DNA from 2 places in the Streptosporangium oxazolinicum genome. Region 2 is predicted to be linked to the other one. Evidence: riboswitches for the same ligand, from Rfam matches in the RefSeq annotation. Region 2 holds a riboswitch; the other holds the start of a gene.

Region 1 (7,728 bases), on a different contig from region 2:
CGTGGTGATCGGCCTGCCGGTGCTGGCCGCCCTGGTGGCGGGGGCGTTCGCCCGGACGAGGGTGACCCTGACCCGCAGGACCGGCTAGCGCCCGTGGCGTCTCCCGGCGCGGTGAGGGGGACGCCACGGGCGGGTGCGGCGGCACTCCTCGGCGGGCCTCGCCGCGTGAGAGGCCCGGGAGCGGACGGCGGCCCCCGGACGGCGACGTGAGAACGCCGTCATCCGGCGGGGCCGCCTTTCCGCGTCACCCCGTACGAAAGCCGTTCTCCAGAGCCGCCCTTCCGGGGCGTCGCACCGGCGGGGCGCCGGTCAGTCGGTGACGTCGGCGCAGACCACGTGGGCGCCCAGCTCGATCATCCGCTGCTCGCTGCGCGCGTCGGCGACCCTGGCCATCAGGATCGGCGCCTCGCTCGCGGCGAGCTGCGGCAGCCGGGCCCGCACCCCGCGATGGATGTCCCTGACCACGTCCTCGGCCGCCGACATGTGCACCTTCACGTGCAACATGATCCCCGGGGCGCCGGAGGAGGTGCCGGCCTCGGAGATCCACACATGGTGGACGAGCGGGTAGTCGACGAGCAGGTGCGAGATCGCGGCGCGCAGCGCGGGCAGGATCGGGTGGTCGCACCGGCGGTATCCCGGATCCACCAGCTGCATCGGGCCCGACAGGTGCGGCCGGGGCGCCGGGATCCACGACTGGGAGGGCGCGGCGGGCACCGGCGTTCTCTGCGGGCGCGGGGGCGCGGGACGCGAGACCGTGGCCATCGCCCCGGTCGCGTACGCCGTCGGCGCCGCGCTCGACAGCGCCGGCGTGGGGCCGCCGCGTGTCGAGAGCAGATAGCGCTGGAGATCCTCGATCGGCACGGCCGCGGCCGCCGGGCCCGCCGCGTCGATCACGATCTCCCGCACACCGGTGACGCGCTGGATGTCGAGGATGGTGTCGGCGTCGCACGCCGACAACGAGTGGCTGCCACGGTGCCGCGCGTAGGTGTCCGCCGAGGTGTATCCGAGGAGGACACGATCACCGGCCTGGGTCGTGCCGAGCACGACGGAACGGTCGGGTCGCACGGCAACCAGGAGTCCCCATTCGGCCAGCGCCGCAAGCAGCCGGTGCGGATCGCCGTGCTGCGCGAGCACGTTGCCGAGAGCGGGGTTCCCGATGCTCATATGAGGAACGATAGGTAGTGGACCACGGCTTATCAGGGTAATCGCGAAGTTTTCCTGGGATCAATACCAACTTGAATTTTGGGAGCATGAGATCTGTCAAGGACGGGTAAGACCGCGTTCTGGGTCGCGAAGCGCCTCGCTGTCCTGGAGCGTTCCGGGGCCTGCCCGCGCCTTCGGGAGCCTCCCGGGGCGGCGCGGAGCGTCTCGGATCGCGGGACACTCGTGAACGCGTTCACAAGCGCCGATAGACTACGTGAGGTCCGTGCACCCCTCACCGTCTAGTAAGGATCCAGCCTGTGAACAAGCCCGTCGTACTGGTCGCTGAGGAACTCTCCGAGGCCGGTCTCGCGGTTCTGGGCGCGGACTTCGAAGTCCGCCACACCGACGGCGCCGACCGTGCCCAGTTCCTTCCCGCCCTCGCCGACGTGGACGCGCTCATCGTGCGCAGCGCCACGCAGGTCGACGCCGAGGCGATCGCCAACGCCCCCAGGCTCCGCGTCGTCGCCCGCGCGGGCGTCGGCCTGGACAACGTCGACGTGGAGGCCGCCACCAAGGCCGGTGTCATGGTCGTCAACGCGCCGACCTCCAACATCACCAGCGCCGCCGAGCACACCGTCGCCCTCATCCTCGCCTCGGCCCGCAACGTCGCCCAGGCGCACTCCGCGCTCAAGGGCGGCGAGTGGAAGCGCTCGAAGTACACCGGCGTGGAGCTCGACGAGAAGGTCGTCGCCATCCTCGGTCTCGGCAAGATCGGCCAGCTGGTCGCGCAGCGCCTCCAGCCGTTCGGTGTCGAGCTGATCGCCTACGACCCCTACCTGCAGCCGGCCCGCGCCGCCCAGATGGGCGTCCGGCTGGTCTCGCTGGAGGAGGCCCTGAGCGAGGCCGACTTCATCACCGTGCACCTGCCCAAGTCCAAGGAGACCATCGGCCTCATCGGCGACAGGGAGCTCCACGCGGTCAAGCCGAACGTGCGCCTCATCAACGTCGCCCGCGGCGGCATCATCGACGAGAACGCCCTCTACTCCGCGATCAAGGAGGGCCGCGTCGCCGGCGCCGGCATCGACGTGTTCCCGAAGGAGCCGGTCACCGACAGCCCGCTCTTCGAGCTCGACCAGGTCGTCGTCACCCCGCACCTGGGCGCCTCCACCCACGAGGCCCAGGAGAAGGCCGGCACCCAGGTCGCGCGTAGCGTGAAGCTCGCCCTCGCCGGGGAGTTCGTGCCGGACGCGGTCAACGTCCAGGGCGGCGCCGTCGCCGAGGACGTCAAGCCGGGCCTGCCGCTGGCCGAGAAGCTCGGCCGGGTGTTCACCGCCCTCGCGGGCGAGGTCGCCACCAAGCTCGACGTCGAGGTACGCGGCGAGATCGCCTCCCACGACGTCCGCGTGCTGGAGCTGGCCGCGCTCAAGGGTGTCTTCACCGACGTGGTCGAGGACTCGGTCACCTACGTCAACGCCCCGCTGCTGGCCAAGGACCGCGGTGTGTCGGTCGAGCTGATCACCAGCTCCGACAGCCCCGACTGGCGCAACGTCGTGACGGTCCGCGGCGTCCTCGCCGACGGCCGCGCGGTCTCGGTCTCCGGCACCCTGTCCGGGCCGAGGCAGATCACGAAGATCGTCGAGGTCAACGGCTACCAGATGGAGATCGAGCCGACCGACCACCTGTCGTTCTTCACCTACACCGACCGCCCCGGCATCGTCGGCGTGGTCGGCCGCATCCTCGGCGACCACTCGATCAACATCGCCTCGATGCAGGTGGCCCGGGACGCCAAGGGCGGCAAGGCGCTCATCGCGCTCACCGTCGACACCGCCATCCCGGCCGACGTGATCGACCAGATCGGCTCGGAGATCGGCGCCGACAGCGGCCGTTCCGTCGACCTGGCCGACTAGGGTCTGTTTTGTGGATCTTCGCCGTGGCGAGGATCGTCCAGGTGGATGCCCCGCAAGGCGGAGGAGGAGTCCATAACGGAGTTATGGGCGACGACGACAACGCCGCGGGGCGCCGCCTGGGCGACCGCAGTAGGCGGAAAGATCCACAAAACAGACCCTAACCGTCCCGCCCCTGTGGCCGCCGCCCCGGAGACCGGGGCGGCGGCCACAGCTCGTCTCAGCATGTGAGAAGTGTGTACGCCGGGCGAGACGGCGTTCCCGTGGCCAGGTAGCCTGGAGTGAAATGCGCCAGGTTCCTGTCATTCCTACCTGCCGCGGCGGGGCCTGACAGGGGCGGACCGGCGACTCGCCACGGTGTCGTGGCGCCTGCCGGCTCCAAGCCCCTCGTCGGCGGTCCGTGATCCGGACCCGTGACATCAGGCCTGGTCGGAGTCCCGACCGGAGTCTCGACCACCTTCCTTGCTCGCATGCGACCGAGACGAGATTCGCCATGTACGACATGTATCCCTGGAACCGTCCCGACGAGACCGAGGACGAGGCCATCGACGCGCTGCAGACCGCTCTGGACCGCAGGGACAACGGCGGCGCTCCCAGCCGCTGAACCGGTCTCCCTCGCCGCCGGGGTCTCCCGGCGACGGTTCGCCGGCGTGTCTCATCCGCCGGCGACGATCTGGGTCGCGCGCTCGACCCGCTCGCTCAGCTCGACGCCCTGCGGGTCGGGGCGCACCGCGCCGGCGAAGGAGTCGCGGCGCCAGGAGTCGAGTTTCTCTTCCTTGACCACGTCTCCGGTCTGCGGGGCGTGGACCATGTAGCCGGGCTTGGTGATCATGCCGACGTGGCCGAGGCCGCTGAAGAAGACCAGGTCGCCGGCTCTGAGGTCCTTCCAGGCGATCTTCTTGGAGAACGCGTCGTACTGGTCGTAGGTGACGCGGGGGAGTTTGATCCCGGCGGCGCGGTAGGCGCGGAGCATCAGGCCGGAGCAGTCGAAGCCGCCGTGGCCGGTGCCGCCCCAGACGTAGGGCGTTCCGCGCTTGGACATGGCCCAGTCGACGGCCTTCTTCCAGGCGGGCTTGACGGCCGTGGCCTTCAGTGCCTGCTTCAGCGCGGGCGCGTTGAGCGCGGCGGGGCCGGGGGCCGGGGGAGGGGAGGCGGCCAGGGCGGCGGTGGAGGTCGCGAGCACCGCGGCGCCGGCGACGATCATGGAGGCGGAGATGGACAGGACGCGGGGGAGAACTGTGCCGGACAGGATGATTCCTTCCATAAGGCCGGCCGGGTGAGCTGTCGGGCTCGGGCGTGGAGGCCGCCCTACGGCGCGAGAACGCGCTGATTCGCCCCAAGGAATCCGTGTGATGGCGAGCGGGAACGCGCTCCGGGGGAGGAGCGGGGTTCCCGGGGGCCCGGCGGATTCCGGAAAGAGTGGTTCCCCGGCTCCGTGCGGGCCCGATAAGGGGATGGCCCGTACGGATTAGGCAGTGATGTGAATGGGAGGACCATAACGAAACCTCCCGAAACGGTCAATACCGAGCAAAAAAGGACAAAACGATCAGGGGTGCCGCCACGCGGTCACGTCCGAGGAATGAGACCGGTGTTCGATCACCGAGACGGACCGGTAGGGTGCCTGCATGGATTCGCGTAACATTCGCCTGGCGGTCATCCCCGGGGACGGAATCGGCGTCGAGGTCGTCACCGAGGGGCTGAAGGTCCTCGAAGCGGTCGGCACGAAGGTGGAGACCACCGGCTACGACCTCGGTGCCAAGCGCTACCACGAGACCGGCGAGACCCTGCCGGACCAGGTCCTCGACGAGCTGCGCGGATACGACGCGATCCTGCTCGGCGCGGTCGGCGACCCCAGCGTGCCCCCGGGCATCCTGGAGCGCGACCTGCTGCTCAAGCTCCGCTTCCAGCTCGACCACTACGTGAACCTGCGCCCGGTCAAGCTCTTCCCCGGCGTCGAGACACCGCTGGGCAAGGCCCGCCCCGAGGACATCGACATGATCGTCGTCCGCGAGGGCACCGAGGGCCCGTACGCCGGAGCGGGTGGCGTCATGCGCCGGGGCACGCCGCAGGAGATCGCCACCCAGGAGTCGCTGAACACCGCCTACGGTGTCGAGCGCGTCGTGCGCTACGCCTTCGACAAGGCGCTCGGCCGCCCCCGCAGGAAGCTGACGCTGGTCCACAAGACCAACGTGCTCACCTACGCCGGTGATCTCTGGGCCCGCACCTTCGACCGTGTCGGCCTGGAGTATCCCGACGTCCAGACCGACTACTGCCACGTCGACGCGGCCTCGATGTTCTTCGTCAACCAGCCGGAGCGCTTCGACGTGATCGTCACCGACAACCTCTTCGGCGACATCCTCACCGACATCGGCGCGGCGATCGCCGGTGGCATCGGCCTCGCGGCCAGCGGTAACGTCAACCCCGACCGCACCGCGCCGAGCATGTTCGAGCCGGTCCACGGCAGCGCCCCCGACATCGCGGGCCAGGGCAAGGCCGACCCGACCGCCACGATCCTGTCGGTCGCCATGCTCCTCGACCACCTCGGCATGGCCGCCGAGGCCGCCAGGGTCGAGCAGGCCGTCGCCGACGACCTGGCCGAGCGGCCGGCCGGCCGGACCGGCCGGACCACCCGCGAGATCGGCGACGACATCACCGCCCGAGTAGCCGGCTGAGGAAGCCGCCTCCCTCGACCCCGACGCGCCTGGCGGCTCACCCGAGCCGCCAGGCGCGTTTTTGTTTCTCCAGCACTGCCGGTTTTCGGCATGGATGGAGTAGTTTCCCGTTACCCGGTCCGACGCAGAATGGACCAGAGGGTAAGCCAGACACCAAGAGAAGGATCCGTGCGATGACCACCGCTCAGAAGCTCAGCTTCGACGTGCAGCTCTCCGACCACGCTCGCACCGCGGCAGAGCGCGAGCAGGTACTGGCGAGCCCGGGGTTCGGTCAGGTCTTCACCGACCACATGATCTCGATCGACTACACCGAGGGGGAGGGCTGGCACGACGCCGCGCTCGTGCCGTACGGCCCGCTCAGCCTCGACCCCGCGACGTCGGTCTTCCACTACGCGCAGGAGCTTTTCGAGGGACTCAAGGCTTACCGCCAGGAGAACGGCACGATCGTGACCTTCCGGCCGGAGGCCAACGCCGCCCGCTTCAACACCTCCGCGCGGCGGATGGCGATGCCCGAGCTGCCCGAGGGGACGTTCGTCGAGTCGCTGGAGCTGCTCGTCCAGACCGACCGCGAGTGGGTCCCGACCACGCCGGGACACAGCCTCTACCTGCGCCCCTTCATGATCGCCACACAGCCGGCGCTCGGTGTCAACTACCCGTCCAGGACCTACCGGTACATGGTCATCGCCTCTCCGGCCGCGGCCTACTTCGGGGGCGGGAAGGCCGTGACCGTCTGGCTCTCCACCGAGTACACCCGCGCGGCCCCCGGCGGCACCGGTTTCGCCAAGTGCGGCGGCAACTACGCGGCGGCCTTCGTGGCCCAGCGCCAGGCCGTCGAGCAGGGCTGCGACCAGGTGGTCTGGCTCGACGCGGGCGAGCACCGCTACGTCGAGGAGATGGGCGGGATGAACCTCTTCTTCGTCTACGGCGACCGCCTGCTCACCCCGGCGCTCACCGGCACGCTCCTGCCCGGCATCACCCGCGACTCGATCCTCTCCTTCGCCGCCGACCTCGGCCTGCACGCCGAGGAGGGGCGCCTGTCGGTCGAGGAGTGGCAGCGGGGCTGCGAGACGGGCGAGCTCACCGAGGTCTTCGCCTGCGGAACCGCCGCGGTCGTCACCCCGGTCGGCTCGGTCAAGGGCGCCGACCGTGCCTGGACGATCGGCGACGGCACCCAGGGCCCCGTCACCTCGAAGATCCGCGAGGAGCTCGTGGGCATCCAGTACGGGACCCGCCCCGACCCGCACAGCTGGGTCCACAAGATCTGCTAGCCCCGTACGGAGCCTCGTGGAGGCGACCGGGCCTCCCACTGCGCGCAGGCGGCGTCCAAGCGGCGCTGGGCGCGCGGGCGGGGATCCCTCGTGGAGGAGGCGACCCGGCCTCCCACCCGGCCGGGCCTCCTCCCGAACAGACCTACCCCTCGACCAGCTTGCCGGTGTCGATCGTGAGGTTCCAGGGCGCGGGGAGCTCAAGGGGCTTGCCCAGTGACTCGGTGATCTCGTCGGCGTAACCCTCCGGGCCCGGTCGGCTGAGCAGCCTGAACCGGTTCGCGAAGGTGTCGATGACCAGGTAGAGCGGAACTCCCGCGAGCGCGCAGGCCCGAGGCTTGACCACGTGGTCATCGTGGCCGCTGCTCGGGGAGACGACCTCGGCGACCAACAGCGTGGCGTTGGCGTACACGTGGCTGGGATCCCAGAGGGGAGGATTCGGGGGAACGACGATGAGGTCGGGTTCGAAGCGATCCGCCTGCACCTGCAGGAGGAGCCTGGCCTCCGGATAGACGCGCCATCCTTTCTCCATCGCGAACGGTATGAGCTGCGCCATCAGGTGGTACACAACATCGGCGTGGGCGATCGTGGGCATCTCCCTCACCACGATCCGGCCGCTGACGATCTCGATTCGATGCTTCTCGAACCGGTCGACGAGCTCCAGGTAGAGCCGTTCGAGGTCTTCCTGATCGGTGATCTGGTAGGCGGTCGATCTCTCCATGAGCAGTCCCATGAGGTCATCCT
Region 2 (7,728 bases):
TCACAGGCAGGCAGCGCCTTCACCCTCAACCTCACCGAGGATGATCTAAGCGACGCAATGAACGGTCATCCACCCTCTCACAGAATCCCCTTTAGACCCGTTTGGCCGATTTAAAAGACGCCCACTTTAGACCGTGAATCATTTGGTAATCGGTCGTTGGATAAGACGTGGATACATTCCTTCAGCGACTGGTCCCTGACGAGTTGTGGGAGCTGTTTCAACGCGTGGTTCCGTCGGCGCCCACCCGGCCGCAAGGCGGTGGACGGCGGCGCGCAGACGACCGGATGATCCTGGCCGCGATTGTGTACGTGGCCACCACCGGGTGCGCATGGCGGCAGCTCCCGCCAGTTTTCAGCGCCTCCTGGCGGACGGTGAACCGTCGCTTCGCCGAGTGGAGCGCCGCCCGGGTGTGGGCCGAGCTGTATCGGATCATTTTGGACGAGCTGGGCGCACGCGGAGAACTGGACTGGTCGCGATGCGTGATTGACTCGGTCAGTGTACGTGCCATGAAAAGGGGGAACTGACAGGTCCGAATCCTGTCGATCGCGGCAAGGCCGGGTCGACCACTTCGCGTCCCTCGTCGCCATCGCCGCAGCACTCATTTGCTACCGCCGCATGACCAAATGAGTCACGGTCTTAAGAGAGCGGTGCTCCTATGGTCCGGTGTACTGGGTGAGCTGCGGGGACGCTAAGCATCAAGAGAGCCACGACTTGATCATCTCGTATATGTCCCATACCTGGAGGTGCCGGGGAGGGCGGCCCTAGCTCTGTGCTGCACGTGCAGCAGCCACTCGAAACGGCATATTTTCTTTACATGAGCGCCTAGTACGCATGGTCTGAACACTTTCCCGCAAGGCGTCCGGTAACCGATGGGTCTGATCTCTCGGCGATCAGTCCACTCGGCGATCTGTATCCCCCGGCTACCGAGTCAGAGATCCGCCATCTTGAACAGAGGCTAGGCGTGGAGCTGCCGCCGAGCTACCGGCAGTTTCTCCTGTTCGCGGGCGGTTGGGGCAGCGACGATGACTGCTGCCTGCTGCGTGTCAAGGAAGTCGGCTGGCTCCGTGATGTCGATCCCTCGAGGGCCGAGAGCTGGTCAACGCCCAAGAGAGAGAACTCATGGAGCGTGCCCGATGAGCTCTACTTCGTCTATGGACAGGAGCAGGACCCCATCCACATGAGAGGAGAGTATGTACCCGACACCCTTCTGGCCGGTTATTGGGCCGATGGAGTGGCTCTCCTCAACCCCCACGTCAGAACCCCTGAAGACGAGTGGGAGACCTGGTATCTCGCACCTTGGCTACCCGGCGCCAACCGCTACAGGTCCTTCTGGGACCTCGCAGCGCACGAGCTAAGAACCAGCTGACGACGACCGTTCACCGGTGGCCGGGTCCCAGAGCGTGATCGTCCGGCTGCTGGAGTATGGCCGGCACCAACACCTCTCACCCGGGAGACGCGTCATCACCATCATCACGCACGACAATCCGATCGGCCGTGACCTCAGCAACCACATGATCCACGCGGATCTCTCCGAACGCGTGGACGGCTGGCGCGAACAGCTGTGGACCCGTCGGCTGACCTCGGACAGGTTCGAGATCACATGCCTGCCGTTCTTCACCCGCGGCATCTGCCACCGCGACGTCGTGACCGTCGACGATCAGTATCTGGTGGCGGCCGTGGTCGAAAAGTCGGGCCACCGCACTTTGCGGGTCGCCCTGGTCCGGCAGCACCCTTACCGTGACCGGTTCCACGAGCTCCTTCATCGCGAAGTGACGGCTTCCGGTCTGGCTCATGAGTGGCTGCAGGGCACCTACCTCTCCGTCGACCTCCCCCCAGGTGCTGACCCGGATCCCCTGGTAAAGGTCCTCACCGACCCGGAAGAGACAGGTGCGCTCTTCTGGGAGATCGACTCCTGAGATCGCGAATCATTCTGTTAAGAGTTCTCAGGCGTCGGTCATATCCGACAGTGGTCGCCGGGCGGGTATGACCGAGTAATTGCCCTGTTGTGCGCGCCGGGCCAGGATCGCTGGCATGAACGTCTTCTGTGAGTACTACCGGGCTGCGGATCGTGCGGCGGCGGTCATCCAACCGGACCGTTCCCGTGTGATCGACGATCCTGAGTACGGAGTCGCCGGGTTCGACGCCGTGGAGACCAAATGGGTCGACCCTCAGGTGATCCTGGGCCAGCTCGTGGCGTTCATCGGCGATGTCGACTTCTTCCTCGGCCTGGTCGATACGGTGCCCCTGTACCCCTCGTATCCCGATCCGGCCCCGCAGACCGACGAGGAGTGGGACGCCCTGCCCGAGGACTCCCCCTACCTGGGTGGGGCGGTCATCGACGAGTTGCCGGTGAACGCGCGTGACATCCTCGCCGGCGCGGACGACTCATCCCTGCCCGCGGTGGCGGAACGCTGGGCGAAGATCGAGGAGTTCTCTCCCCACTCCTCGGACGACGGGGAATACCTGCTGTCCCTCGTCAAGGATCTTGTCGGGCTGGCCCGCCGTGCGAAGGAGCACGACCAACTGCTCTACTGCTGGATGTTCGTCTGACCGAGGTGGTCACCGAAAGAGTCCGGTGGAGAATCCGTGGCGTCGTAGGTGCTCAATCGCGTCGAACTGGGGGTCCGCATCCACTGTGTGCGGACGCGGATCCGGGCTTCACCCTGCGGACCTACACGCACCGCATGCGCAGGGCGATCGACGGCGCCTGGGGCGGTGCTGCAAATCCTGAGAGGGGCGCCCGGCGGAGAAAGTACAGATCAGCCCCTCGTGGCGCTAGTACATCGAGATGTGCGGATGGTCGAAGTGGTTGGCCGTGACGCCGCCGCGGTTGGACATGAATCTCCAGCCGGAGCCGTGGTTGATGCGCTGGCGCCAGATCACGTACTTCACGCCGAGTTTGGCCTTGTTCTTGATGGCCCAGGCGGAGATCTCGTCGCCCAGCGCGACGTTGGCGGCCGAGGGCATCGTGCCGCCGGTGCTCATCATGAAGTCGCAGGCGCGGCCCAGGGGGTGCTCGCCGCCGTCGTTGGCGGACCGGTAGCAGCCGACCGCGTACGGGAGGCTGAAGCGCCTCATGACGGCGTCGCGCATGATCCGGGTGCGGTCGGTGATGTTGTCGGCGCCGGTGGGGAGCTGTGGGGCCCAGCTGCCGTCGGCGCGGCGGCCGGAACCGGTGGGGGCGAGCCGGTCGAGCTTGTCCTTCATGTCGCGGATCACGTCTTCGGCCTCCTCGCGCTGCGCCTGTACCTCCTTGGCCTCCTCACCGATCTCGTCGGTGAGCCTGGCGGCCGTCTCGGACGCCTTCTTCCTGCGTTCGAGGCTGCTGGCGAAGCCCTCCAGGTGGGCGCTCTGCTGGGCGGTGAGCTGCTCCATCACCGCGGCGGCGCCCATGTCGTCGGAGAACATCAGCGCGGGCAGCCCTCCGCCGCTGCTCTGGTAGCGGAGCTGGACGATGGAGTCGACCTGCCGTTTGGCCTCGACGTAGACCTGTTCGGCCTTCTCCAGGTTCTGCTTGGCGACGCTCTCGGCCTTCTGCGCCTTCTTGAGGGACTCGCGCTTGGCCGCGTAGGTCTCGATCAGCTTGTCGACCTTCTTGCCGAGCCTGGCCAGGTCGGCGCGGAGCTTGGCCTCGGTGGGCTTGGGTTCCGCGCTTCCCGCCGTGGGGGCACCGAGGGTGAACGCGGCGATCGAGCTCAGGCAGAGGACCAGAGCCGCATGCCGACGGAACGTGGGGGACGGGGCCGCCACGAACTCTCCTCTCCTTCCGCCTACCGGGTTAGCTGACGGGTTCGGGCTGGAGGAAGCCCTTCCACCGAAGTGGTTTCACCCCAGGTGCGGTGGTTCCCCGGCTCTCGGGCAAGGTGCCCGGGATTAGGCAAATCAGCATTTACAGCCGATGTGGGAAGGATAGTAGTGGTAAACAGCAGGTCATGCGACCTCAAGACGAGACCAAGCGGTAATCAGTTCGTGACAACAGAGCGCAGGAGATGTGCTGTGTCCTCGGGTGACACGTCGTTCACGAAGGCGCCCATCGCCGACTCCGACCCGGCGAGGTATTTCAGCCTGTCCGGCGCGCGGCGGACGCTGAACAGCTCCAGACGCGCGTACGACAGATCGCGGCCGGTGGAGACCGGCGCCTGGTGCCAGGCGGCGACGTAGGGCATGGGCACGCCGAACAGCCCGTCGAGGCGGCGGAGCACGTCGGTGTAGAGGGGGCCGAACGCCGCGCGCTCCCCGGCGTCCAGCGCGACCAGGTCGGGGACCCGGCGGTGCGGGTAGAGGTGGACCTCCACCGGCCAGCGCGCCGCGGCCGGGACGAAGGCCGTCCAGTGCTCGTTCGAGCCCACCACCCGGACCCCGGCCGCCCGCTCCGCGGCCAGGACGTCGGCGAACAGGTTGCCGCCGGTCCGCTCCCTGTGCCGCTCGGCCGCCCCGAGGGTCAGCCGGGTGCGCGGGGTCACGTAGGGGTACGCGTAGATCTGGCCGTGCGGGTGGGCCAGGGTGATGCCGATCTCCGCCCCCCGGTTCTCGAAGCAGAACACCTGCTCCACGCCGGGCATCGCCGACAACTCCGCCGTACGGTCGGCCCAGGCCTCCATCACCAGCTCGACCCGCTCGGGGGAGAGGCGGGAGAACGAGGAGTCGTGCTCGGAGGTGAAGCAGACCACCTCGCACCTGCCGACCGCTGGGCGGATCTCGCTCAGCCCCCCGATCTCCCGGTGGACGCCCGGCTGCGCGGAGAACGACGGGAACCGGTTCTCGAAGACCACCACGTCGTAGCCGGAGGAGGGCACCTCGGTGAGGTTGCCGGGGGTGGAGGGGCAGAGCGGGCACTCGCCGGCCGGGGGCAGGAAGGTGCGGCCCTGGCGGTGCCCGGCCACCGCGATCCACTCCTCGGTCAGCGGGTCGTAGCGCAGCTCGGAGGCGGCGGGCCGGGGTGGCAGGTCGCGCCGGTCGGCCGCCCCGCGGTCGGCGTCGTCGCGCCGGTCGAAGTAGAAGAGCTCCCGGCCGTCGGCCAGGTGGGTGATCGTACGCTTCATCGGCCGGCGATCTCGCTCTCCTGCCGGGGTTCCGTGATGATCAGCTCGCCCACCGAGGCGGTGAGCTCCTCCCGGGCCTCCTCGGTCAGGCCGGAGTCGGTGACCACGACGTGGGCTTCGGCCAGCTCCGCGATCGTGCTGACGCCGACCGTGCCCCACGTGGTGTGGTCGGCGGGCACCACCAGGCGGTGCGCGGAGGCGACCAGCTCGCGATTGGTCTCTGCCTCGAGCAGGTTGGTGGTGGTGAACCCGGCGCGGGCGCTCATCCCGTGCACGCCGAGGAAGAGGGTGTCGACGTGGAGGCCGCGGATCGCCGAGACCGCGACCGGGCCGACCAGGGCGTCGGAGGGGGTGCGGACCCCGCCGGTCAGCACGACCGTGCGATCGGCCCTGGGGGAGCGGTGGAAGACGTCGGCGATCGGGATCGAGTTGGTGATCACGGTCAGCTCGGGCACGTCGACCAGGTGGTGGGCGAGCGTCCAGGTCGTGGTCCCCGCGGAGAGCGCGATGGCCGTGGCGGGCCGGACGAGCCGGGCGGCGTGCCGGGCGATCGTCTCCTTCTCCTCCGCCCGCGGGCGCGCCGACGTGGCGGCGAAGCCCGGTTCCTCGGCCGCGCCGGGCCCGGCGGCGGTGGCGCCGCCGTGGACCTTCTCCACCAGGCCGCGCTCGGAGAGCACCTCCAGGTCACGCCGGATCGTCATGTCGGACACGCCGAGCTCCCGGACGAGATCGGCGACCCTCACCCCGCCGCTACCGCGCACCCTCTCCAGGATCGCCTGCCGCCGCTGCTGGGCGAGCATTGCCTCACTCCCCTTAATCCATCAGATTCCATCAAATTACCACAGGAAGGATGGTGGAAGACTGTTGGATTGTGGTGACCAACCGCTCACAGCCGATCGAGTTCCGCCGTGATGTTGGCTCTCGCCGCCTCCTCCAGGTCGGCGACACGGAAGATCACCGGAAGATCGAGCAGCGAGCGCAGCACGGCGGCCCTCCCGGCCCTGAACGCGTCGTCGGGGACGAAGCCGTACTCCTCGCGCACGGCCGCCGCGTAGGCGGCGTAGACCTCGGGGGAGGCGCCCAGGATCGCCAGGTCCGCGTCGGACAGCACGGCCCCGTCCGCGTCGCCGGGCGCGGGGTCGTGCGTGACGGTCAGCCTGACCAGCCGGGCGACCGTCGTCACGGCCTCCGCGGGCAACCCCAGCTCCGGCAGCGCGCGCTCGGCCAGCCCCGCGCTCCGCTCCTCGTTGTCGCCGCGCCGGGGGTCGTAGACGGCGTCGTGGAACCAGGCCGCCAGCCGTACGAGGTCCGGACGCCCGGCGTGATCGGCCAGGGTGTCGACGTGGGTGAGCACGGCCTCCAGGTGGGCGGTCGTGTGATACCTGCGGTGCGGCTCGTCGTACCGGGTGATCAGTTCGCGGCCGAGGGGGTCGGCCCCGGGGCCGGCCAGGGATCGCCAGCGGGCCATCAGCTTCTCGCTCATGTGACGGAGCCTAGAACCCGGCCGGCGCCGCGCCGGAGGGGACGGGAGGCGCTCGCCGGGGCGCGGAACGTCAAGGCTGGGGCGGTACCGGGGAAATACGGTCTACTGGAGCCGGGCGGATCGCCGTCCGGGCCTTGTGTGCCGGGCATTACGGGAGGAATGTGAAGGTCTGGGCGGGTGTGAGGCCGAGTCCCGTACGGACCCGGAGGAACCCCGGAGAACCTCGGCGAAGGGGTGGTCGGCATGGGCAGGCGAGCACGCAAGGCCAGGGCCCGCAAGAAGCGCAAGGCCAACCACGGCCGGCGGCCCGCGGCGGGCTAGCGGCCCGCTCTCCCCCACGGAGGCCGCGTGCGGGCGTCCGGGGAGCGGGCGTCAGGCGCGGCGGCCCCAGGAGGCCAGCAACCGGGTCTGCGCGTCGGTGTCGGGGGGCGTCTCCCGCTGCCCCCCGGCGGTCGCGGCCTGCCGGTAGCCGGGCTCCGCGTCGCTGAACCAGGCGGCGCAGGCCTCGACCAGCTCGGGATCGAGCCGTTCGTCGGCGCCGATGGCGCGGGCCAGGTCCCAGGTGTGGATGAGCGCGTCGGCGAACAGCTCGGTGACGTACTCCCGGCCGGGCACGTCGCCGAACGGCAGGTGGACGAGGCGGTCGAGGGCGCGGACACCCGTCGCCGCCTGGATGGCGGGCACGGCCGAGGTGTCGAACGCCTTGATGGGGTCGTCGCCCAGCAGGTCCCCCTCGAAGGCGTCACCGACGTCCGCGGAGGTCCCCCCGGCGAGCAGGACGGGAGCCCACAGGTTCTCGCCGACCACGTGGTTGACGAGGGCGCGCACGTCCCAGTCGACGCACGGCGTCGGGTTCTCCCACTGCTCGGGGCCGATCCGGTGGACGAGAGCGCCGAAGTCGTCCAGTGCACGCTGGTAAGCCTCGGGTATGTCGATGGTCATCATGCCCCTCCCGATGCCCTCCCGGGTTTCCTCCCGGCTCTCATCTTGACCGTAACCCCTCGACAGCCAGTAGTCATCGCGTCAACGGGCATGACCGGCATGCCCGAGGTGTCCGGGGGAATCCGTGCGGGGTACACCCGACCGTGGGGCTTCATCCCGTGGTCACCTCGACGTCAGGGAGAGGTCACGATATTTCGTGAAAATTCGCCTCATGCGCACCACGACTTTCACCCGGGCGGCCGCCGCGGCGGTCACCGGCCT

The links. A riboswitch is a leader RNA that binds a small molecule or an ion and turns the genes downstream of it on or off. The one in region 2 is predicted to bind cyclic di-AMP.
Region 1: linked by a shared signal. The riboswitch ahead of ABD817_RS12255 (C40 family peptidase) and the one ahead of ABD817_RS37980 (coiled-coil domain-containing protein) in region 2 are both predicted to bind cyclic di-AMP.

Annotation. Positions count from the first base shown of each region.
Region 1 covers NZ_BAABAQ010000003.1:608,931-616,658, reverse strand. Annotated here, with positions in the region: gene ABD817_RS12270 (FtsX-like permease family protein) at 1-88, shown strand, start outside; gene ABD817_RS12265 (SPOR domain-containing protein) at 310-1,164, opposite strand; gene serA (phosphoglycerate dehydrogenase) at 1,461-3,050, shown strand; gene ABD817_RS12255 (C40 family peptidase) at 3,703-4,311, opposite strand; cyclic di-AMP (ydaO/yuaA leader) riboswitch at 4,299-4,532, opposite strand; gene ABD817_RS12250 (3-isopropylmalate dehydrogenase) at 4,673-5,719, shown strand; gene ABD817_RS12245 (branched-chain amino acid aminotransferase) at 5,893-6,987, shown strand; gene ABD817_RS12240 (Uma2 family endonuclease) at 7,130-7,717, opposite strand.
Region 2 covers NZ_BAABAQ010000021.1:68,405-76,132, forward strand. Annotated here, with positions in the region: partial or broken gene ABD817_RS37960 (transposase) at 168-562, shown strand; gene ABD817_RS37965 (SMI1/KNR4 family protein) at 908-1,366, shown strand; gene ABD817_RS37970 (DUF4265 domain-containing protein) at 1,383-1,916, shown strand; gene ABD817_RS37975 (hypothetical protein) at 2,104-2,550, shown strand; gene ABD817_RS37980 (coiled-coil domain-containing protein) at 2,776-3,750, opposite strand; cyclic di-AMP (ydaO/yuaA leader) riboswitch at 3,754-3,890, opposite strand; gene galT (galactose-1-phosphate uridylyltransferase) at 3,963-5,042, opposite strand; gene ABD817_RS37990 (DeoR/GlpR family DNA-binding transcription regulator) at 5,039-5,842, opposite strand; gene ABD817_RS37995 (HD domain-containing protein) at 5,929-6,525, opposite strand; gene ABD817_RS39725 (50S ribosomal protein bL37) at 6,769-6,846, shown strand; gene ABD817_RS38000 (TIGR03086 family metal-binding protein) at 6,898-7,467, opposite strand; gene ABD817_RS38005 (choice-of-anchor I family protein) at 7,679-7,728, shown strand, end outside.